DNA from 3 places in the Streptomyces sp. NPDC034086 genome. Region 2 is predicted to be linked to each of the others. Evidence: predicted binding sites of a transcription regulator. Region 2 holds the regulator's gene; each other region holds the start of a gene.
The links. The regulator HrcA, encoded in region 2, represses chaperone genes, less so after heat shock. The targets are predictions, from matches to a motif close to TTNGCACTCNGNNNNNCNGAGTGCNAA.
Positions count from the first base shown of each region.

Region 1: groL (chaperonin GroEL) is a predicted target of HrcA. The motif match lies at 3,543-3,569, and genes of this name have one in related genera.
Region 3: groES (co-chaperone GroES) is a predicted target of HrcA. The motif match lies at 3,616-3,642, and genes of this name have one in related genera.

Region 1 covers NZ_JBVISM010000015.1:109,697-116,816, forward strand. Annotated here, with positions in the region: gene ACZ514_RS27110 (glucosyl-3-phosphoglycerate synthase) at 1-806, opposite strand, end outside; SAM riboswitch class I at 1,072-1,209, shown strand; gene thrC (threonine synthase) at 1,227-2,516, shown strand; gene ACZ514_RS27120 (MoaD/ThiS family protein) at 2,554-2,832, shown strand; gene ACZ514_RS27125 (cold-shock protein) at 3,214-3,420, shown strand; gene groL (chaperonin GroEL) at 3,736-5,355, shown strand; gene ACZ514_RS27135 (phosphoribosylanthranilate isomerase) at 5,658-6,293, shown strand; gene ACZ514_RS27140 (LamG domain-containing protein) at 6,607-7,120, shown strand, end outside.
Region 2 covers NZ_JBVISM010000007.1:268,235-275,354, forward strand. Annotated here, with positions in the region: gene ACZ514_RS19140 (nitronate monooxygenase) at 1-634, opposite strand, end outside; gene dnaJ (molecular chaperone DnaJ) at 800-1,939, opposite strand; gene hrcA (heat-inducible transcriptional repressor HrcA) at 1,940-2,956, opposite strand; gene ACZ514_RS19155 (MBL fold metallo-hydrolase) at 3,118-3,849, shown strand; gene ACZ514_RS19160 (DUF3097 domain-containing protein) at 3,878-4,678, shown strand; gene ACZ514_RS19165 (ADP-ribosyltransferase) at 4,816-5,424, shown strand; gene hemW (radical SAM family heme chaperone HemW) at 5,449-6,681, opposite strand; gene ACZ514_RS19175 (AMP-dependent synthetase/ligase) at 6,738-7,120, opposite strand, start outside.
Region 3 covers NZ_JBVISM010000002.1:74,174-81,293, reverse strand. Annotated here, with positions in the region: gene ACZ514_RS05775 (SDR family NAD(P)-dependent oxidoreductase) at 1-515, shown strand, start outside; gene ACZ514_RS05770 (ester cyclase) at 596-1,309, shown strand; gene groL (chaperonin GroEL) at 1,403-3,031, opposite strand; gene groES (co-chaperone GroES) at 3,164-3,472, opposite strand; gene ACZ514_RS05755 (FtsW/RodA/SpoVE family cell cycle protein) at 4,194-5,594, shown strand; gene ACZ514_RS05750 (putative quinol monooxygenase) at 6,253-6,561, opposite strand; gene ACZ514_RS05745 (ArsR/SmtB family transcription factor) at 6,668-6,988, shown strand.

The DNA.
Region 1 (7,120 bases), on a different contig from region 2:
AGCCGCAGCTGCGCGGTGCGGTAGATCGCCGCGGCCATCCGGCCCAGCGCCTGCCCGTCCTGGTGCCGGTGCAGCCGGACCCCGACGTCCACCTGGGCCAGCGCGTCCAGCCCGACCGTGTGCAGCGCGTCCACCAGCAGGCCCAGCTCCACCCCGTACCCGACGGGGAAGGGCAGCCGTTCCAGCAGGGAGCGGCGTACGGCGTACTCGCCGCCCAGCGGCTGGACGAAGCCGGCCAGCTGGGGCCAGTGGAGGTTGAGCAGGGGACGCGCCACCAGCTCCGTGACGCGCCCGCCCTGGCCCGGGGCGTCGCCCAGCGGGCGGTCGTACATCGCCTTGACGAACTGCACCGGCGGGTCGGTCAGCAGCGGTCCGACGATCCCGGAGACGAAGGCCGAGTCGAAGTCCCGCAGGTCGGCGTCCACGAAGCAGACGATGTCCCCGGTGGTGGCCAGCAGCGAGCGCCACAGCACCTCGCCCTTGCCGGGCACGGCCGGGATCCGCGGCAGCACCGAGTCCCGGTGCACCACCCGGGCGCCGGCCCTCGCCGCGACCTCGGCCGTCCGGTCCGTGGAGCCGGAGTCGACCACCACCAGCTCGTCCACCAGGGGGACCGGGAGGCCCTCGATCAGATCGCGCCGGATCACCTCCACGATCTGCCCGACCGTGGCCTCCTCGTCGAGCGCGGGCAGCACCACGCTCACCGTCGTGCCGGACGCCCGTTTCCGGTCGAGCAGCCGGTCGAGCGGTCGGTCCGCGGCGGACCAGGAGCGGGCTGCCAGCCAGCGCTCCACGTCATCCAGCACTCTCAGCACTCCCTGGGCTTTCTCTGCGGCACGCGCCCGGCACCCGGCACGCACTCGGCACCCGGCACTCGATGCCCGGCGCCCGGTACGCGGCGGCGCTCGGCGGTTTTCGGCCGAATTGTGATCCATCTCGCGGTTCGGACGGCTGTCTCAACCGCCCGCCCCTTCGGTTACAGTCTTGAACAACGCGAAGGACCGCCGCATGCCGGGGGTCACGCGTACAAACGCACCGGCGCGCCAGAGAGCGCGTGTGCCGGTGCCATACCGCTCATCCAGAGGGGCAGAGGGACACGGCCCGTTGAAGCCCCGGCAACCCTCCAGTCGGTTCTCGCCACGCGAGGCCCCGGCTAGGGAAGGTGCCAATTCCGTCTCATGGCGAAGTGCGCCATGGGGAAGATGAGGAGAAAGGGCCTCGCCATCATGGCTGCACAGACTGTCGCCACCTCTGCCACCACCGGGTCCGTCGACCTGGGACCCGCCACCGGCCTCTCCTGTCGTGAGTGCGGCACCCGCTTCGAGCTCGGCCCGGTCTTCGCCTGCGTCGAGTGCTTCGGCCCCCTGGAAGTCGCCTACGAGCTGCCGCTCGGCGACCCGGAGGCCCTGCGCGCCGCGATCGAGGCCGGCCCCCCCAACATCTGGCGCTACGCGCCCCTGCTGCCCGTCCCGGCGGACGTGGCCTCCAAGCCGAGCCTGAACCCGGGCTTCACCAAGCTCGTGGACGCCGAGAACCTGGCCAAGGAGCTGGGCGTCACCGGCAAGCTCTACGTCAAGGACGACTCCGGCAACCCGACGCACTCCTTCAAGGACCGCGTCGTGGCCATCGCCGTCGAGGCCGCCCGCGCCTTCGGCTTCACCACCCTCTCCTGCTCCTCCACCGGCAACCTGGCCGGCGCCGTCGGCGCCGCGGCCGCCCGCGCCGGCTTCCGCTCCTGCGTGTTCATCCCGCACGACCTGGAGCAGGGCAAGGTCGTCATGGCCGGTGTCTACGGCGGTGACCTGGTCGGCATCGAGGGCAACTACGACGACGTCAACCGCTTCTGCTCCGAACTCATCGGCGACCCGCTGGGCGAGGGCTGGGGCTTCGTCAACGTCAACCTGCGCCCCTACTACGGCGAGGGCTCCAAGACCCTGGCGTACGAGATCTGCGAGCAGCTCGGCTGGCGGCTGCCCGACCAGCTCGTCATCCCGATCGCGTCCGGCTCCCAGCTGACGAAGATCGACAAGGGTCTCCAGGAGCTGATCAAGCTCGGCCTCGTCGAGGACAAGCCGTACAAGATCTTCGGCGCCCAGGCCGAGGGCTGCTCCCCGGTGTCGACCGCCTTCAAGGCCGGTCACGACGTGGTCCGCCCCCAGAAGCCGAACACCATCGCCAAGTCCCTGGCCATCGGCAACCCGGCGGACGGCCCGTACGTGCTGGACATCGCGCGGCGCACCGGCGGCTACGTCGAGGACGTGAACGACGAGCAGGTCGTCGAGGCCATCAAGATCCTGGCCCAGACCGAGGGCATCTTCGCCGAGACCGCGGGCGGCGTGACCGTCGGCGTGACGAAGAAGCTGATCGAGAACGGGCAGCTCGACCCGGCGCTGACCACCGTGGTCCTGAACACCGGTGACGGCCTCAAGACCCTGGAGGCGGTGGCCGCGGACAGCGGCCAGACCGCCACCATCCGCCCCAGCCTGGACGCGTTCCGCGCCGCCGGCCTGGCCTGACCATCTCCCCCTGCTCTACCGGAAAGGCAGTAGCGCCATGAGCGTCAACGTCCGCATCCCCACCATCCTGCGCACCTACACCGGCGGCAAGGCCGAGGTCCCGGCCGAGGGCGCGACCCTCGCCGAGGTCATCGAGTCCCTGGAGAAGGACCACCCGGGCATCGCCGCGCGCGTCCTGGACGACCAGGGCAAGCTGCGCCGCTTCGTGAACGTCTACGTCAACGACGACGACGTGCGCTTCGAGGGCGGCCTGCAGGCGGCGACGCCGGACGGCGCCGGAGTCTCGATCATTCCCGCCGTGGCCGGCGGCTGCTGATCTTCCGCATCAGAATTGCCCCCTCCGTCATAAACGGAGGGGGCAATTCTGCTTGATTGGGCGCGGTAGAGTTGGGGCAGTCCCCTCCGCTGTTCTTGCCCGCCGCATATGAGCGGGCCGACGGATGGTTGACATTGAGTCAACATACGCGCGCCTTTTGGGCCTTTGGTGCCGCTTGTCTGGCCCGAGTTGCCCTGGAATATTCCAAATTTTCACTCTATTTCAAGGTTTCCGCGTGTCCAGATTTCTCGTCGGATTGACCTGTTGCTGACAGCACCGGTGCAGATACATTCAGCCGCGGTCGAGGCGTTCCGGCGCAAGTTCTGACCCGGGACCGCGAAGTGCGGTCCCGCGCAAGGGCCAGTAATAGGGGAGTTAGGCATGGCTCAGGGCACCGTCAAGTGGTTCAACGCGGAGAAGGGCTACGGCTTCATCGCGGTCGACGGTGGTGCGGATGTGTTCGTCCACTACAGCGCCATCCAGATGGACGGGTACCGCACCCTCGAAGAGGGTCAGCGGGTCGAGTTCGAGATCTCGCAGGGCCAGAAGGGTCCGCAGGCGGACATGGTCAAGCTCGCGGCCGGCTGAGCCGGAGCGAACGCGATCGGCCACCGACGCACGCACGCACGCACGAGGGGCCCACATCCTGGACAGGGTGTGGGCCCCTCCTGCGTCCCGGCCCGGTCCCGCCCGCGTGTTGCCCGAAGCCGCTTGCACTCGCGGGGGTCGAGTGCTAATCATTGGCGTTAGCACTCTCCGGGTGAGAGTGCTACTAAGACGAGGACCGGGTCGGTGAGGCCCGCAGGGTCCGGCGGGAAGGAACCGCCGGGTCCGCAGGCCGTCCGTCGCGGGCGCGGGCGCGGTCCGGAGCAATCCACCCCTGTCCGGGAGGACCACTTCACCATGGCCAAGATCATCGCGTTCAACGAGGAGGCCCGGCGCGGTCTCGAGCGTGGCATGAACCAGCTCGCCGACGCCGTCAAGGTCACCCTTGGCCCCAAGGGTCGCAACGTCGTCCTTGAGAAGAAGTGGGGCGCCCCCACGATCACCAACGACGGCGTCTCCATCGCCAAGGAGATCGAGCTCGAGGACCCGTACGAGAAGATCGGCGCAGAGCTGGTCAAGGAAGTCGCCAAGAAGACGGACGACGTCGCCGGTGACGGTACGACCACCGCGACCGTCCTCGCCCAGGCGCTCGTCCGCGAGGGTCTGCGCAACGTGGCCGCCGGTGCCAACCCGATGGCCCTCAAGCGCGGTATCGAGAAGGCCGTCGAGGCCGTGTCGGCTGCCCTGCTGGCCCAGGCCAAGGATGTCGAGACCAAGGAGCAGATCGCTTCCACGGCCTCCATCTCCGCCGCCGACACCCAGATCGGCGAGCTCATCGCCGAGGCCATGGACAAGGTCGGCAAGGAAGGCGTCATCACCGTCGAGGAGTCCCAGACCTTCGGTCTGGAGCTGGAGCTCACCGAGGGCATGCGCTTCGACAAGGGCTACATCTCGGCGTACTTCGCCACCGACATGGAGCGTATGGAGGCGTCCCTGGACGACCCGTACATCCTGATCGTCAACTCCAAGATCGGCTCGGTCAAGGACCTGCTGCCGCTCCTGGAGAAGGTCATGCAGTCCGGCAAGCCGCTGCTGATCATCGCCGAGGACGTCGAGGGCGAGGCCCTGTCGACCCTGGTCGTCAACAAGATCCGCGGCACCTTCAAGTCCGTCGCCGTCAAGGCCCCGGGCTTCGGCGACCGCCGCAAGGCCATGCTCGGCGACATCGCCATCCTCACGGGCGGCACGGTCATCTCCGAGGAGGTCGGCCTCAAGCTGGAGAACGCCGGTCTCGACCTGCTCGGCCGCGCCCGCAAGGTCGTCATCACCAAGGACGAGACCACCATCGTCGACGGTGCCGGTGACAGCGACCAGGTCCAGGGCCGCGTCAACCAGATCCGCGCCGAGATCGAGAACTCCGACTCGGACTACGACCGCGAGAAGCTCCAGGAGCGCCTCGCGAAGCTGGCCGGCGGCGTGGCCGTCATCAAGGCCGGTGCCGCGACCGAGGTCGAGCTCAAGGAGCGCAAGCACCGCATCGAGGACGCCGTCCGCAACGCGAAGGCGGCCGTCGAGGAGGGCATCGTCGCCGGCGGTGGCGTGGCCCTGCTCCAGGCCTCCTCGGTCTTCGAGAAGCTCGAGCTCACCGGTGACGAGGCGACCGGCGCCAACGCCGTGAAGCTCGCGCTGGAGGCCCCGCTGAAGCAGATCGCCGTCAACGGTGGTCTCGAGGGCGGCGTCGTCGTCGAGAAGGTGCGCAACCTGACCGTCGGCCACGGTCTGAACGCCGCGACCGGCGAGTACGTCGACATGATCGCCGAGGGCATCATCGACCCGGCGAAGGTCACCCGCTCCGCCCTGCAGAACGCCGCGTCCATCGCCGCGCTCTTCCTGACCACCGAGGCCGTCATCGCCGACAAGCCGGAGAAGGCCGCCGCCGCTCCGGGCGGCATGCCGGGCGGTGACATGGACTTCTGATCGGCCCCCGGCTCCGGCCTCCGGTTGATCGGCTGTTCTCGTACCGAGGGCGGCGCCCCCTCCTCACGGAGGGGGCGCCGCCCTCGGGCGTTTTCCGGCCCGGCCGAGAAGCCGGTGGTGTCCCGCTCGAAGCAGAACGGCTCCGGGACGGGCAGCGGCTCACCGAAGGACACCGTCCTGCGGGACCGGTATCCGTGCGGGGAGGGCCCCAGAAGCAGGTGATCTCCCTCATCGAAGGCGGACTCGTCCGTGACGAACAGGTCAGGTCCGTAGGCGATCGGGGGGTTTGGTTGACTGGAGGCATGAGTGCTCTCTTCGTGAAGATCTGCGGGCTGAAGACCGCCCATGACGTCGACGTGGCCGTGGCGGCCGGGGCCGACGCCGTCGGGTTCGTCTTCGCGCCCGGCAGCCCCCGGACCATCGGCGCCGCCGAGGCCCGGGAGCTCGCCGCGCGGGTGCCGGGCGGGGTGCTGACCGTCGGGGTGTTCCGGGGCCAGTCCGTCGAGGAGGTGCGCCGGCTGACGGAGGAGAGCGGCGTGCGCGGCGTGCAGCTCCACGGGGACGAGCCCGCCGCGTACTACGAGGAGCTGCGCGCTCCGGGGCGTACGCTGCTGCGCGCCACCGCCGAGCACGTCGAGCGCTGCGGAGGCCACGGCGAGGACCTGCTGCTCATCGACGCCCCCGACCCGGGCTCCGGCAAGCCCTGGAACTGGGGCTCGGAGGAGTTCACGGCGCCCGAGGGGCGATGGCTGCTGGCCGGCGGGCTGACCCCGGACAACGTCCGCGAGGCGGTGGCGGCGACCGGCGCCTGGGGCGTGGACGTCTCCAGCGGGGTCGAGCGCGAGCGCGGGGTGAAGTCCCCGGAGCTGATCCGCGCCTTCGTCGAGGCGGCGCGGGGCCCCGCGTCCCGGCGTGCCGCAGGCAGCGCGCGGAGCTGACCGGGAACAGGAACCCGTGCCCGGGGTGACGGCTCCCCGCCCGGTGGACCGCCGGTCAGGGGAAGGCGGGTCCGAGGCGGACGGGGCTGTCGCGTGCGCGTGCCCCGCCTCCGCCGGCCGCGTCGCCCCGGGAGACCGCGACCGTCCCGGTGACCGACAGCATGCCGTCCCCCACCGCCGCGCCCCCCACCGCCGCGCCCCCCGCACCCGGGGGGCGTGCGGCGCGCGGCGCGCTGCGCCGGGAGCGCCTCCGTGCCACCGCCGGCCGTCACGATGACGGTGCGTCCGGGTGCGTACCGGGCATAGGCCCCGTATGTCCCCGCACCTGCCCGCATGGCTACGGCGCGTGATGCCGCGCCGCCTCTCGTCCGTCTTCACCGCCGACTTCTCCTCCACCACCCAGTGGGTGGCGGGCCGCTCCTGGGCCTATCCCGACGGCGGCCCCGTCAACCCCGGCGACAACAAGCTCGACCACCTCACCCCCGACCCCGCCTACAGCCGCACCGGCACCTTCCGCGCGACCCGTCGCCCCGACGGCAACTGGGACGCCGGCCTGCTCACCACCGAGGGCAGCGACGAGGGCTTCGAGGTCCGCACCGGCGACGTCCTGGAGGCCCGGGTCCGGCTGCCCCAGGAGACGGGCGCCTGGCCCGCCATCTGGACCTGGCGGGACGGCGGCCAGGAGATCGACGTCTTCGAGTACCACCCCGACAACCCCGACCTGCTGGAGCTGTCCAACCACGTCCGCGAGGCCCACCGCTACTACCGCGACCCGGGCGTCGGGCCCGGCAGATGGGTCGACCTGAAGGTGGAGTTCGGCCGCAGAT
Region 2 (7,120 bases):
GGGCCACGGCCTCGCGTACCTGCGCGACCAGCGCGAGCAGGCCGACGCCGGCCGTGCCGTCGGTCTGCGGGTCGTCGCGATGGGTGCCCTGGTGGCCGCCCGCCTCGATCCCCTGGACGCAGACGGCGCCGGCGCCGGCCGCCTGCGCGGTACGGGCCTCGTCGGCCGAGGTGACGGTGACGACGGTGTGCGTGCCGGCCCGGCGCAGCCGCTCCAGGACCTCGGGCGCGGGGGTGCCGAAGGTGAAGGACACCACCGGGACGGGGTCCTCCAGCAGGATGGCGAGCTTGGCCTCGTAGCCGTCGTCGCCGGTGCCGATGATGTCCTCCGCGGCGAGCGAGACCGCGTACCAGCCGGCCTCGCCGGCCAGCTGCCCGCGGTAGGTCTCGACGGCGGCCGGGTCGACGTAGCCGGTCTGCGGCATGCAGAGGTTGACGCCGAAGGGCCGCCGGGTCAGGCCGCGGGTCCGCTTGATCTCCTGGTACATGCCGTCGGCGGTCTTGTACCCGCCGGCGAGGTAGCCGAGCCCGCCGGCCTCGCACACGGCGGCGACGAGCGGCGGGCAGGAGGCGCCGCCCGCCATGGGAGCCTGCACGATCGGGTACGGGTGGAGACCGTTCGGCGCGGAGGACATGGACGCATCGTGCCACGTCCCGGGCACCGCGCCGAACCGTCGCTTCCGCCTGGCATAGTCCGTTCCCCGGCGGTGTCCGGGAATCGACGCGTGCCGTGTTCCGGGAAGCACGGAGCCCGGCCCGGGGTGTCCCCGGACCGGGCCGCGTACGGGTTCCCGGAGGCCTCAGCGGCCGTTGAACGCGTCCTTCAGGCGGCTGAAGAGGCCCTGCTGGCCGGGGGCGAACTGCCCCATCGGCCGCTCCTCGCCGCGCAGCTTGGCGAGCTGGCGCAGCAGCTCCTCCTGCTGGGCGTCGAGCTTGCCGGGGGTGGTGACCTCGACGTGGACGATCAGGTCGCCCCGGCCGCCGCCGCGCAGGTGGGTGACGCCGCGCCCGTGCAGCGGGATGGCCTGCCCGGACTGGGTGCCGGGCCGGATGTCGATCTCCTCCATGCCGTCCAGCGTCTCCAGCGGGCACTTGGTGCCCAGGGCCGCGGCCGTCATGGGGATGGTGACCGTGCAGTGCAGGTCGTCCTGGCGCCGCTGGAAGGTCGGGTGCGGCAGCTCGTGGATCTCCACGTAGAGGTCGCCGGCGGGGCCGCCGCCGGGGCCGACCTCGCCCTCGCCCGCGAGCTGGATCCGGGTGCCGTTCTCGACACCGGCGGGGATCTTGACGGTGAGGCTGCGGCGGGAGCGGACCCGGCCGTCGCCCGCGCACTCGGGGCACGGGGTCGGGACCACGGTGCCGAAGCCCTGGCACTGCGGGCAGGGGCGCGAGGTCATGACCTGGCCGAGGAAGGACCGGGTGACCTGGGAGACCTCGCCGCGGCCGCGGCACATGTCACAGGTCTGCGCCGAGGTGCCGGGGGCGGCGCCCTCGCCGGTGCAGGTGCCGCAGACGACGGCCGTGTCGACCTGGATGTCCTTGGTCGTGCCGAAGGCGGCCTCGTCCAGTTCCAGGTCCAGGCGGATCATGGCGTCCTGGCCGCGGCGGGTCCGCGAGCGCGGGCCGCGCTGCGAGGTCTGGCCGAAGAAGGCGTCCATGATGTCGGAGAAGTTGCCGAAGCCGCCCGCTCCGAAGCCGCCCGCGCCGCCACCGCCGCCCGAGGAGGACAGCGGATCGCCGCCGAGGTCGTAGACCTGCTTCTTCTGCGGGTCCGAGAGGACCTCGTAGGCCGCGTTGATCTCCTTGAAGCGCTCCTGCGTCTTCGGGTCCGGGTTCACGTCCGGGTGGAGTTCACGGGCGAGGCGGCGGAAGGCCTTCTTGATCTCGTCCTGCGATGCGTCGCGGCGCACGCCGAGTACGGCGTAGTAGTCCGTGGCCACTTACGACTCCGCCAGGATCTGTCCGACGTAACGTGCCACTGCGCGTACCGCTCCCATCGTTCCGGGGTAGTCCATGCGGGTCGGTCCGACCACGCCGAGTTTGGCGACTGCTTCGCCGCCCGAACCGTAGCCGACGGACACGACCGACGTGGAGTTGAGCCCCTCGTAGGCGTTCTCGTGCCCGATCCGTACGGCCATTCCCGACTCTCCGGCCTCGCCGAGCAGCTTGAGGAGCACCACGTGCTCCTCGAGCGCTTCCAGCACCGGCCTGATCGTCAAGGGGAAGTCATGTCCGAAGCGAGTGAGGTTGGCGGTGCCGCCAATCATCAGCCGCTCCTCCGCCTCCTCGGCCAGCGTTTCGAGAAGGGTCGCGAGGACGGCCGTGACGGTCGCCCGGTCCTCCATCTCGAACGACTCCGGAAGGTCCTGCACCAGCTGCGGGACGTCGGTGAACCGGCGGCCCACGACCCTGCTGTTGAGCCGCGCCCGCAGATCGGCGAGGGAGTTCTCGCCGAAGGGCGTCTGGGTGTCGACCATGCGCTGCTCGACGCGCCCCGTGTCGGTGATCAGTACGAGCATCAGCCGGGCCGGGGCCAGCGACAACAGCTCGACGTGCCGCACGGTGGAGCGGGTCAGCGACGGGTACTGGACGACGGCGACCTGGCGGGTGAGCTGCGCGAGCAGCCGCACCGTGCGCCCGACCACGTCGTCGAGGTCGACGGCGCCGTCGAGGAAGTTCTGGATGGCCCGGCGCTCGGGGCTCGACAGCGGCTTGACGCCCGCGAGCTTGTCGACGAAGAGCCGGTAGCCCTTGTCCGTGGGGATCCGGCCGGCGCTGGTGTGGGGCTGGGCGATGTAGCCCTCCTCCTCCAGCACGGCCATGTCGTTGCGGACGGTGGCGGGCGAGACGCCCAGCCGGTGCCGTTCGGTGAGGGCCTTGGAGCCGACGGGCTCCTCCGTCCCCACGTAGTCCTGGACGATGGCGCGCAATACCTCGAGTCTGCGTTCACTGAGCATCGCGCACACCTCCGGATGCGGGTCGGTCGTCGGTCTGGCCGTCGGGGGCCGGCGCTGGCTTGTTGGCACTCTGCGCGTCTGAGTGCCAGACATCCCCCGGTCAGTGTACGGCCGGGTAGTACGCCCCGGGCAAGGGCGGCCCGCCAGGGTAGCGTCGACGCATGGACGTGCGTTGGGAAGAGGCGGGCTGGGAACGGGTCACCGGACGGGTCGGCCGGCGGCGGCTGCCGGTGTGGGACTGCACGGTGGGGCTGGTGGTGGGCGACGAGTCGGTGCTGTTGGTCGACCCCGGGTCCTCGGTGCGCGAGGGGGCGCTGGTGCGGGCCGAGGCGGAGCGGCTGACGGGCCGCCGCGTGACCCATATCGCATTCACGCACGGACATTTCGACCACGTGCTGGGCGGAGCGGCCTTCGCGGGCGCCGAGTCCTTCGGGGCGGTCGGCCTGGACCGGCTGCTGTCGGCGCCCACGGGCCGCGAGGAGGTGCGGGCGAGCGCGGTCCGGCACGGCCTGGCGGAGGCGGAGGCCGCCGAGGCGGCCGGGCTGCTGCGGGCGCCGCGGCACCTGGTGTCGGGCGAGTGGACCCTGGAGCTGGGCGGGGTGCAGGTGCTGCTGGCCAATCTGGGGCCCGCGCACTCCCAGCACGACCTGGCGGTCTTCGTGCCGGGCGAGCGGGAGGCGGTGTTCTGCGGGGACCTGGTCGAGGAGTCGGGCGAGCCCCAGGCGGGCCGGGACGCGGTGCCGGGCCAGTGGCCGGCCGCCCTGGACCGGCTGCTGTCCCTGGGCGGGGACGACGCGGTGTACGTGCCGGGTCACGGAGCGCTGGTGGACGCGGACTTCGTGCGTGCGCAACGCGCCACACTGGCGGGCCGGTTCGGCGTGTCGGAGGCGTGAGGGCGCCGGCTCTCCTAGTGTCGGCCGGATGCGTGAGTACTCCCCCGACCTGACCCCGCAGTGGAAGCGCGCCAAGGCCGTGCCGGAGGTGCCGGCCGACCCGGACCTGGTGGTCGAGGTGGCGGGTACGGACTTCTGCGGCGCGGTGGTGGCGTGCGAGGCGGGCACCGTGACCCTGGAGGACCGTTTCGGCAAGCGGCGGGTCTTCCCGCTGGAGCCGCGCGGCTTCCTCCTGGACGGCGCCGTGGTGACCCTGACCCGCCCCTCGCGGGGGCCCGCCGCGCCGGCCCGTACGGCTTCCGGTTCGATCGCCGTCCCGGGGGCGCGGGCCCGGGTGGCGCGCGCCGGGCGGATCTACGTGGAGGGGCGGCACGACGCGGAACTGGTCGAGCGGGTGTGGGGCGACGACCTGCGGATCGAGGGCGTGGTGGTGGAGTACCTGGAGGGCGTCGACGACCTGGTGGCCGTGGTGGAGGAGTTCGCCCCGGGCCCGGACGCCCGTCTCGGCGTGCTGGTGGACCACCTGGTGCCGGGGTCCAAGGAGTCCCGGATCGCGGCCTCCGTGACCTCGCCGGACGTGCTGGTCGTGGGCCACCCGTACGTGGACGTCTGGCAGGCGGTGAAGCCGTCCGTGCTGGGCATCCGGGCATGGCCCGAGGTGCCGCGCGGCCAGGACTGGAAGACGGGCGTCTGCCGCGCGCTGGGCTGGCCGGCGAACACGGGCGCCGCCTGGCGGCACATCCTGTCGCGGGTGTCCTCGTACCGGGACCTGGAACCGACGCTGCTGGGGCGCGTCGAGGAGCTGATCGACTTCGTCACCGCTCCCTGAGGAACGGCGACCCGGGGGCGCGGGGCCCTGGCGCCGGTCCCCGGCACCGCACCCCGAAGCGTCGGGCACGGCCCGACTCGCCCACCTTCGGGTGACGTTGCGCGTACGGAGCGCCACGAAGGGCAAGGGTGCTCACCATGATCACCTTTGCCTTGCGGCAGCGCGCCGTCCTCGCCGCGACCCTGCTCGCCGCCGCCCTCCTCCCGCCCGCCTCCGCCTCGGCCACGGCGCACGCCGCCCCGGCGAACTCCTGTCCCCGGGTGACCGACCACCTCTTCGCCGCAGCGGACAAGACCGTCGTGGTGGAGCGCATCACCCCGTCGCCGTCCTGGCGGATCAACTGCAAGCAGCTCTACCGCTCCGACGGCCGTCCGCCGTCGGTGGTCTTCGAGGAGGGCTTCAAGCCGAAGGCTCCCCTGGACGGCCAGTACGACATCGAGCAGTACGTGCTGGTCAACCAGCCCTCCCCGTACGTGTCGACGACCTACGACCACGACCTGTACAAGACCTGGTGGAAGAGCGGCTGGAACTACTACATCGACGCCCCGGGCGGGGTGGACGTCAACCAGACCATCGGCGACACCCACAAGTACGCCTCCCAGGCGGAGGTCGCCTTCCCCGGCGGCATCGACCGCTCCTTCATCGTCGCGGTGTGCCCGGTCGACAAGACCTCCAAGACCGAGATCATGGACGAGTGCCAGGACAACCCGCACTACAAGCCCTGGCGCAACAGCTGGCCCAGCTGACGCCGCCCCTCCGCCGGGACCTGGTCAGTCGACCAGGTCCCGCACCACCGCGTCGGCCAGCAGCCGCCCGCGCAGCGTCAGCACCGCCCGCCCGGCCCCGTACGGCCCGGCCTCCAGGAGCCCGTCGGCCAGGGCGCGGCGGGAGGCCGCGAGGCCCGCGGGGGCCAGCAGCGAGAGCGGGACGCCGTCCACCAGCCGCAGCTCCAGCAGGATCCGCTCCACGCGCCGGTCCTCCGCCGACAGCAGCTCGCGCCCCGCGCCCGGCGACCGCCCCTCCGCCAGGGCCGCCGCGTACGCGCCGGGGTGCTTCACGTTCCACCAGCGCACCCCGCCGACGTGCGAGTGGGCGCCCGGGCCGGCGCCCCACCAGTCGGCGCCGCGCCAGTACAGCTCGTTGTGCAGGCAGCGGCCGGCCTCGGAGGCCGCCCAGTTCGACACCTCGTACCAGGAGTAGCCGGCCCGCTCCATGACCTCGTCGGCGATCAGGTACCGGTCGGCGTGCACGTCGTCGTCGGTCATCGGGACCTCGCCGCGGCGGATCCGGCGGGCCAGCTGCGTGCCCTCCTCGACGATCAGGGCGTACGCGCTGACGTGGTCGGGCCCCGCGCCGAGCGCGGCGTCCAGCGAGGCCCGCCAGTCGTCGTCGGACTCTCCCGGGGTGCCGTAGATCAGGTCGAGGTTGACGTGCTCGAATCCCGCCGCCCGCGCCTCCGCGACGCACGCCTCGGGGCGCCCGGGGGTGTGGGTGCGGTCCAGCACCTTCAGGACGTGCTGCCGGGCGCTCTGCATGCCGAAGGAGATCCGGTTGAAGCCGCCGGCCCGCAGCTCCGCCAGGTACTCGGGGTCGACGGACTCCGGATTGGCCTCGGTGGTGACCTCGGCGTCCTCGGCCAGCCCGAACTCGTCCCGGATCGCCGCGAGCATCCGTACGAGGTCGCGGGCGGGCAGCAGGGTGGGCGTGCCGCCGCCGACGAAGACGGTCCGCACGGCGCGCGGGTCGTCGCCGAGCACCTTGCGGGCGAGGCGGACCTCGCCGGTCAGGGTGTCGGCGTAGTTCTCCCGGGAGGCGAGCACGCCGCCGGTACCGCGCAGCTCGGTGGCGGTGTAGGTGTTGAAGTCGCAGTACCCGCAGCGGGTGGCGCAGTAGGGGACGTGCAGGTAGAAGCCCAGCGGCCGCCCCCCGGCGCCCTCCAGGGCGTGCGACGGCAGCGAGCCGTCTTCGGGCATGGGTTCACCATCGGGCAGTGCGGAAGGCATGACGCCATTGTCCCGCACCGCCCCATGGTCGTTTACGCCCCCGGGGCGGGCCCGGGCTACGCCTCCCGGGAGCCCTCGTACATCTCGTCGATGAGGTGCTTGAACTCACGCTCGACGACCGGGCGCTTCAGCTTGAGGCTGGGGGTGAGGTCGCCGTGTTCGACGTCGAGGTCGCGCGGCAGGATGCGGAACTTCTTGATTGTCTGCCAGCGCTGGAGGCCCTCGTTGAGGGTCTGCACGTAGGTCTCGACCAGACGGCCGGTCTCCGGCGCCGCGAGGACCTGCGCGTACGTCTTGCCCTCGAGGCCGTTCTCGGCGGCCCAGCCCAGGATCGCGGGCTCGTCGAGGGCGACCAGGGCCGAGCAGAAGTTGCGGTCGGCGCCGTGGACGACGATGGTCGACACGTACGGGCAGATCGCCTTGAACCGGCCCTCGATCT
Region 3 (7,120 bases), on a different contig from region 2:
CGGGCTTCGGCAACAAGGGCCGCTACCTCGAGGTGTCGATGGCCGACGAGCTGACCATGCTGAAGGTGCACATCGAGGCGGTGCTGCGGCTGACCTCGGCGGCTACGGAGTCGATGCGCTCCCGCGGCAGGGGCGGCGTCATCAACGTCGCCTCGGTGGCGGCCTTCGTACCGCGCGGCACCTACGGCGCCAGCAAGGCCTGGGTGGTGCAGTTCACCCAGGGCGCGGCGCGGGACCTCGGCGGGTCCGGGGTGCGCCTGATGGCCCTGTGCCCCGGTTTCGTGCGGACCGAGTTCCACCAGCGGGCCGGCATGGGCACCGACAACATCCCGGGCTGGCTGTGGCTCGACGCGGACAAGCTGGTGGCCGCCGCGCTGACCGACCTGGCCCGCGGCAGGACCGTGTCGATCCCGGACCCGCGCTACAAGGCGCTGATGGGCGTGGTGAAGCTGACGCCGCGCGGGCTGCTGGGCGGGGTGTCCTCGCGCACCGGGCGCAAGTACGGGCCCCAGTAGTCCTCCTGTCGCCGGCGGAGCGGCCGACCGGGACGAATCTCCCTAAACTGGAAAGGCCCCTTCCAGCCCGGGAGACCGCCATGACATTCGTACAGATAATCGATTACAAGACGAGCCGGCAGGACGACCTCAACCAGCTGCTGGACCGGTACGTCTCGCAGAGCCAGGGCAAGCGCACCGTCACCCACAGCATCGTGGCCCGGGACCGCGACAACGACAACCACTACGTGGACGTGGTCGAATTCCCCTCGTACGAAGAGGCCATGAGGAACTCCCGGCTCCCGGAGACGGACACGATGTTCCAGGAGATGGTGGCCCTGTGCGAGGGGATGCCGACCTTCACCAACCTGGACGTGGTCCGCGACGAGAACCTCAACAAGATGCTCGTGGACCGCATGTTCGACGAGCTGGCCATGTCGGGCGACCGGTCGGTCGCCGAGGAGATCTTCGCCTCCGACTACGTCGACCACGACATCTTCCAGGCCGACCCGGACGCCGACGGCATCGACGGCCTGCTGGCGGACCTCGCCATGTGGCGCTCCGCCTTCGAGTTCACCTTCACCAAGGACCACCAGCTCGCCGAAGGAGACCTCGTCACCACGCTCTGGACCTGGAACGCCACGCACACCGGCGACTTCATGGGTCTCGCGCCCACCGGCAAGAGGGTCAGCGCGACCGGGCAGACGACCTTCCGCTGCAAGGACGGGATGATCGTGGAAGGCTGGTGGCACTACGACGTCATGGGCATGATGCGCCAGCTGGGGATGGACCCGATGGGGTCGGCGGGTTCATGAGCCCGCGGCCCTGAACCGGGGTGACGGGAAGGCCCCCGCCCCGCCGTACGGAACGGCGGGACGGGGGCCTCTCGTGTGCCTGCGGCGTCAGCGTCAGTGGCTGTGGCCGTGACCGTGGCCGTGACCGGCCTCGGCCTCCTCCTCCGCCGGCTTCTCGACGACCAGGGTCTCGGTCGTAAGCAGCAGGGAGGCGATGGAAGCGGCGTTCTCCAGGGCGGAGCGGGTGACCTTCACCGGGTCGATGACGCCGGCCTTGACCAGGTCGCCGTACTCGCCGGTGGCGGCGTTGAAGCCCTGGCCCTTGTCGAGCTCGGCGACCTTCGAGGTGATGACGTAGCCCTCGAGGCCGGCGTTCTCGGCGATCCAGCGCAGCGGCTCGACCGCGGCGCGGCGGACGACCGCGACGCCCGTGCCCTCGTCGCCGGTCAGGCCGAGGTTGCCCTCGAGGACCTTGACGGCGTGGACGAGCGCGGAGCCACCGCCGGAGACGATGCCCTCCTCGACCGCGGCGCGGGTCGCCGAGATGGCGTCCTCGAGGCGGTGCTTCTTCTCCTTGAGCTCCACCTCGGTAGCGGCGCCGACCTTGATGACGCAGACGCCGCCGGCGAGCTTCGCCAGGCGCTCCTGCAGCTTCTCGCGGTCCCAGTCGGAGTCCGTGGACTCGATCTCGGCCTTGATCTGGTTGACGCGGCCGGCGACGTCAGCGGCGTTGCCGCCGCCGTCGACGATGGTCGTGTCGTCCTTGGAGATGGTCACGCGGCGCGCGGAACCGAGGACGTCCAGACCGGCCTGGTCGAGCTTGAGGCCGACCTCCTCGGCGATGACGGTGGCACCGGTGAGGGTGGCCATGTCCTGGAGCATCGCCTTGCGACGGTCACCGAAGCCGGGGGCCTTGACGGCGACCGCGTTGAAGGTGCCGCGGATCTTGTTGACGACGAGGGTGGAGAGGGCCTCGCCCTCGACGTCCTCGGCGATGATCAGCAGCGGCTTGGAGCCACCCGCCTGGATGACCTTCTCCAGCAGCGGCAGGAGGTCCTGGATGGAGGAGATCTTGCCCTGGTTGATCAGGATGTACGGGTCGTCGAGGACGGCCTCCATACGCTCCTGGTCGGTGACCATGTACGGGGACAGGTAGCCCTTGTCGAAGGCCATGCCCTCGGTGAACTCGAGCTCCAGACCGAAGGCGTTGGACTCCTCGACGGTGATGACACCGTCCTTGCCGACCTTGTCCATCGCCTCGGCGATGAGCTCGCCGACCTGGGCGTCCTGCGCGGAGAGCGCGGCCACGGCGGCGATGTCGGACTTGTCCTCGATCGGGCGGGCGGTCGCGAGGAGCTCCTCGGACACGGCCTTGACCGCGGCGTCGATGCCCTTCTTCAGGGCGGCCGGGGAGGCGCCGGCGGCGACGTTGCGCAGACCCTCGCGGACGAGCGCCTGGGCCAGCACGGTCGCGGTGGTGGTGCCGTCACCCGCGATGTCGTTGGTCTTGGTCGCCACCTCCTTCACGAGCTGCGCGCCCAGGTTCTCGTACGGGTCGTCCAGCTCGACCTCGCGGGCGATGGTGACACCGTCGTTGGTGATGGTGGGGGCGCCGAACTTCTTGTCGATGACGACGTTGCGGCCCTTGGGGCCGATCGTCACCTTGACCGTGTCGGCAAGCTTGTTGACGCCGCGCTCAAGGGCGCGACGGGCGTCCTCGTCGAACTTCAGAATCTTGGGCATGGGAGCGGTTCCGCCCTCTCGTTGCGATCCTCGGCCGCTCACCGCGACCGCCTGAAACGAACTACGCCCCTCGCCGCCCGGCATCAGCAGGGTGACCAGGGGCGCAGCTCAAAGCAAAACTGGAGAAGAGAATTACTTCTCGACGATCGCGAGGACGTCGCGGGCCGAGAGGACGAGGTACTCCTCGCCGCTGTACTTCACTTCGGTGCCGCCGTACTTGCTGTACAGCACGATGTCGCCGACGCTGACGTCCAGCGGGAGACGCTGGCCGTCCTCGAAGCGACCCGGACCGACCGCAAGGACGACGCCCTCCTGGGGCTTCTCCTTCGCGGTGTCCGGGATGACCAGGCCGGAGGCCGTGGTCTGCTCGGCGTCGAGCGGCTGGACCACGATGCGGTCCTCAAGCGGCTTGATGGCAACCTTGGAGCTGGCGGTCGTCACGATCCGACCTCCCCCTTCGGAGATCCGGGGTTAACTGTCTGAGGTGGCGACCAGGTCGATCCGTCGTCGCGGGTGCCGGACCTGCCTGTCGCTGTGTTGGCACTCACCAGGGGCGAGTGCCAGGTGCGAGACTATTCCGGCGATTAGCACTCGGTCAAGCGGAGTGCCAACACGGTCCACCGGTTCCACGTATTCCGGCCGCCGAACCCCCCGTTCGGCTGAACCCCGACGCCGCCGGGACCGCCCGGCCCCGCACCGGTACGCCGGGGCACCTCCGCCCGGTATGCGGCGCTTGGGGCGGGGCCGCCCTCGCGGCCGAAGACGCGCGCAAGCTGGCCGAATACCTCCGCAGGAGCCCGCCGGGTTGGGGGGCCCGCGCGGCGGAGGGGCCGGCGCGGCGAGGGGCCGGCGCGGCGAGGGGCCGGCGCGGCGAGGGGCCGGCGCGGCGAGGGGCCGGCGCGGCGAGGGGCCGGCGCGGCGAGGGATTCGGAATGAGGCATTCCGAAAGCAACCTCGGGGAGGGCGTCGACGTCGTAGAAGATATGAAGATAAAGCGCCTCATTGCCGAGCAGATCGGCCCCCGGCCGACCACTGTGACGACCCCGGGTGCGCCGGACGCCGCGCCGTCCTCTTCTCCTTCCCCCGCCGCCGCCCGGTCATCCGCCCCGCCGCCGCCCCCTCCGCGGCGGGAGCGGAACGCCCTCGGCGGCGGCGGCGTCCCGTGCGCGGACTGAGGCCGCTGACGGCGGCGGGCGCCCGCCGCCGCACCGAAGCACTGCTGCTCGTCCTGGTCATCGGCATCGCCGTCTTCGGCCACGTCAGCGCCGGACTGGCCATGAACGGCGAGCTGCCGCAGCACCTCGCCGGCTTCGTCATCAGCCTGACCCTGCTGTCCCTGGTGGGACACCTGGGCATCCGCCGGTTCGCGGCGTACGCGGACCCGCTGGTCTTCCCGCTCGCCATGCTGCTGACCGGGCTCGGGCTGGTCCTGATCCACCGGCTCGACCAGGGCTACATCGAGCGGTTCGACTCCACGGCGAACGCACCCGACCAGCTGATGTGGACGGTGGTCGGGGTCGCCGCCTGCATCCTCGTCGTGGCGCTGCTGCGCGATCACCGGCTGCTCCAGCGGTTCATCTACATCACCATGGCCGTCGCCCTGGTCCTGCTGATCGCACCGGCGTTCTTCGGCGCGGACACGTACGGCGCGAAGCGGTGGATCATCCTCTTCGGCTTCTCGCTCCAGCCGGGCGAGTTCGTGAAGATCATGATCGCGATCTTCTTCGCGGGCTACCTGGTCGTCCACCGCGACTCCCTGGCCCTGACCGGCCGCAAGTTCCTGGGCCTGCGCCTGCCCCCGATGCGCCAGCTCGGCCCGATCATCACCGTGTGGATCCTGTCGCTGCTCGTCCTGGTCTTCGAGCGCGACCTCGGCACCTCGCTGATCTTCTTCGGCGTCTTCGTGGTGATGCTGTACGTGGCCACCGAGCGCACCAGCTGGATCGTCTGCGGCCTGCTCATGGCGGCCGCGGGCGCCTTCGTGGTCGGCTCGACGGAACCCCACGTCAAGGCACGTGTCGCCGCCTGGCTGAACCCCCTGGCGATCTACTCGCCGAACCCTCCGCAGGGCCTCAACTCGGAGCAGTCCGCGCAGGCCCTGTTCAGCTTCGGCACCGGCGGCGTCTCCGGCACCGGCCTCGGCATGGGCCACCCGGAGCTGATCAAGTTCGCCGGCCGCAGCGACTTCATCCTGACGACGGTGGGCGAGGAACTCGGGCTGGCCGGGGTCATGGCCGTCCTGTTCGTCTACGCCCTGCTCGTGCAGCGGGGGCTGCGCATGGCGCTGGCCGCGCGGGACCCGTTCGGCAAGCTGCTGGCGGTGGGCCTGGCCGCGGCACTGGCGCTCCAGGTCTTCGTGGTCGCCGGCGGCGTGACGGGCCTGATCCCCCTGACCGGCAAGGCCCTGCCGTTCCTGGCGAAGGGCGGCTCGTCACTGCTGGCGAACTGGATCATGATCGCCCTGCTCCTGCGCATCAGCGACAGCGCGGAACGCCAACGCGAAGCCGACGCCCACGACCCGGCGGAGACGACGATCACCCCGGTGGTGGGGGCGGGGGTGTAGGCGGGGTCGGATGTGGCGGCGGGTTTCGGGGGCGGGGGCTGCGGAGGTGGGCGGGGTTTCGGGGGCGGGGGTTCGGCGGGGCGGTATCAGGGCTGGTTTGGGGGTTTCCCGTCAGTCCCATCGTCCTTCCGTGTCGGGCCGGTCCCTCAAGGGCGCTCCTTCGTCGCGTCGCTACGCGATGGCCTTCGGCCACCCTTGACCGACCGTCCCGCCCCGGAAAGACAAGGACTGCCGGGAAGCCCCCAAAGAAACGGGACGGTCCAGAGGGGAAGGGCTCCCGTATCACTGATGAGGCGGGGTGGTCGGGCGTCGGTCCGCCGGGCATCCGGGCCCCTCAGAGACCCTCGGCGGTCCACCCCCACGCGCCTGATCGCTACGTGCTCCCCATGGCTTAGCGTCTGGCGACCGGCCGGGGCCGATCCCTGCACGAAATGTCGATCAGAGCCCCATCGGGGAGCGGTGGGCGCGTCAGATCGCTACGCGCTCCCGTCGGCTTGGCGTCTGGCGACCGTCCGGGGCCGATCCCTGCAGGAAATGACGATCAGGACCTCATTCGGGAGCGGTGGGCGCGTCAGATCGCTACGCGCTCCTCCCGGCATAGCGTCCGGCCCGCGTCCTGGGCTGGTACCCGCACCACATGTCGATCAGGACCACACGACTAGTGACCATGGGGGCTGCGCATGTTCACGAAGCGCAGTTCCAGGTCAGTGGCCAGGTAGTCCATCCGGTGTTCCCAGAAGTCCCGCAGGTGCGGCAGCGCCAGGTGGGCGTCCAGGTCGGCCTGGCTGCGCCACACCTCGTAGAAGACGAAGACGCCCGGCTCCTCGCAGTCCTCGTGGAAGTGGTACTCCAGGCAGCCGGGCTCCTGCCGGGTGGGCTCGACGAAGGAGAGCAGCAAGTCCATGAGCTCCCCGGCGCGTTCGGGCTTGGGGCGGGCGACGCCCACGACGGTGACGAGCTGATCCATCAGAGTTCTCCCCCAGAGATAGGTACGACTGAGTTCGTACCTATCGGACGCTAGCAGCCCGCAAAGGTAAGATCCAATCCATACCTACGGAGAGGAGGTGGCCGCCATGCCCGACGACGAGGGCCACCCGGCCGTCGAGGAAATCGAGCTCGGCAAAGTGCTGTCCGCGCTCGCCGACCCGCTGCGCCGCCGGGTGGTGCGTGAGCTGGCGGCCGCCCCTGACGGCACGGCGCGCACCTGCGCTTCCTTCGCCCTGCCCGTCTCCAAGGCGACGGTCACCCACCACTTCCGCACCCTGCGGGAGGCTGGACTGGTCCGCCAGGTCGACCGGGGCAACAGCCGGATGGCGGCACTGCGCCGAGCCGACATCGAGACCCGCTTCCCGGGACTGCTCACCCTCCTGACGGCCGAGCCCGCCGAGAAATGAGGAGTGCGTAGCGATCTCACGCGCCCACCGCTCCCGAATGGGGTTCTGATCGACATTTCATGCAGGGATCAGCCCCCGACGGCGGCCGGACGCTATGCCGGGAGGAGCGCGTAGCGATCTGACGCGCCCACC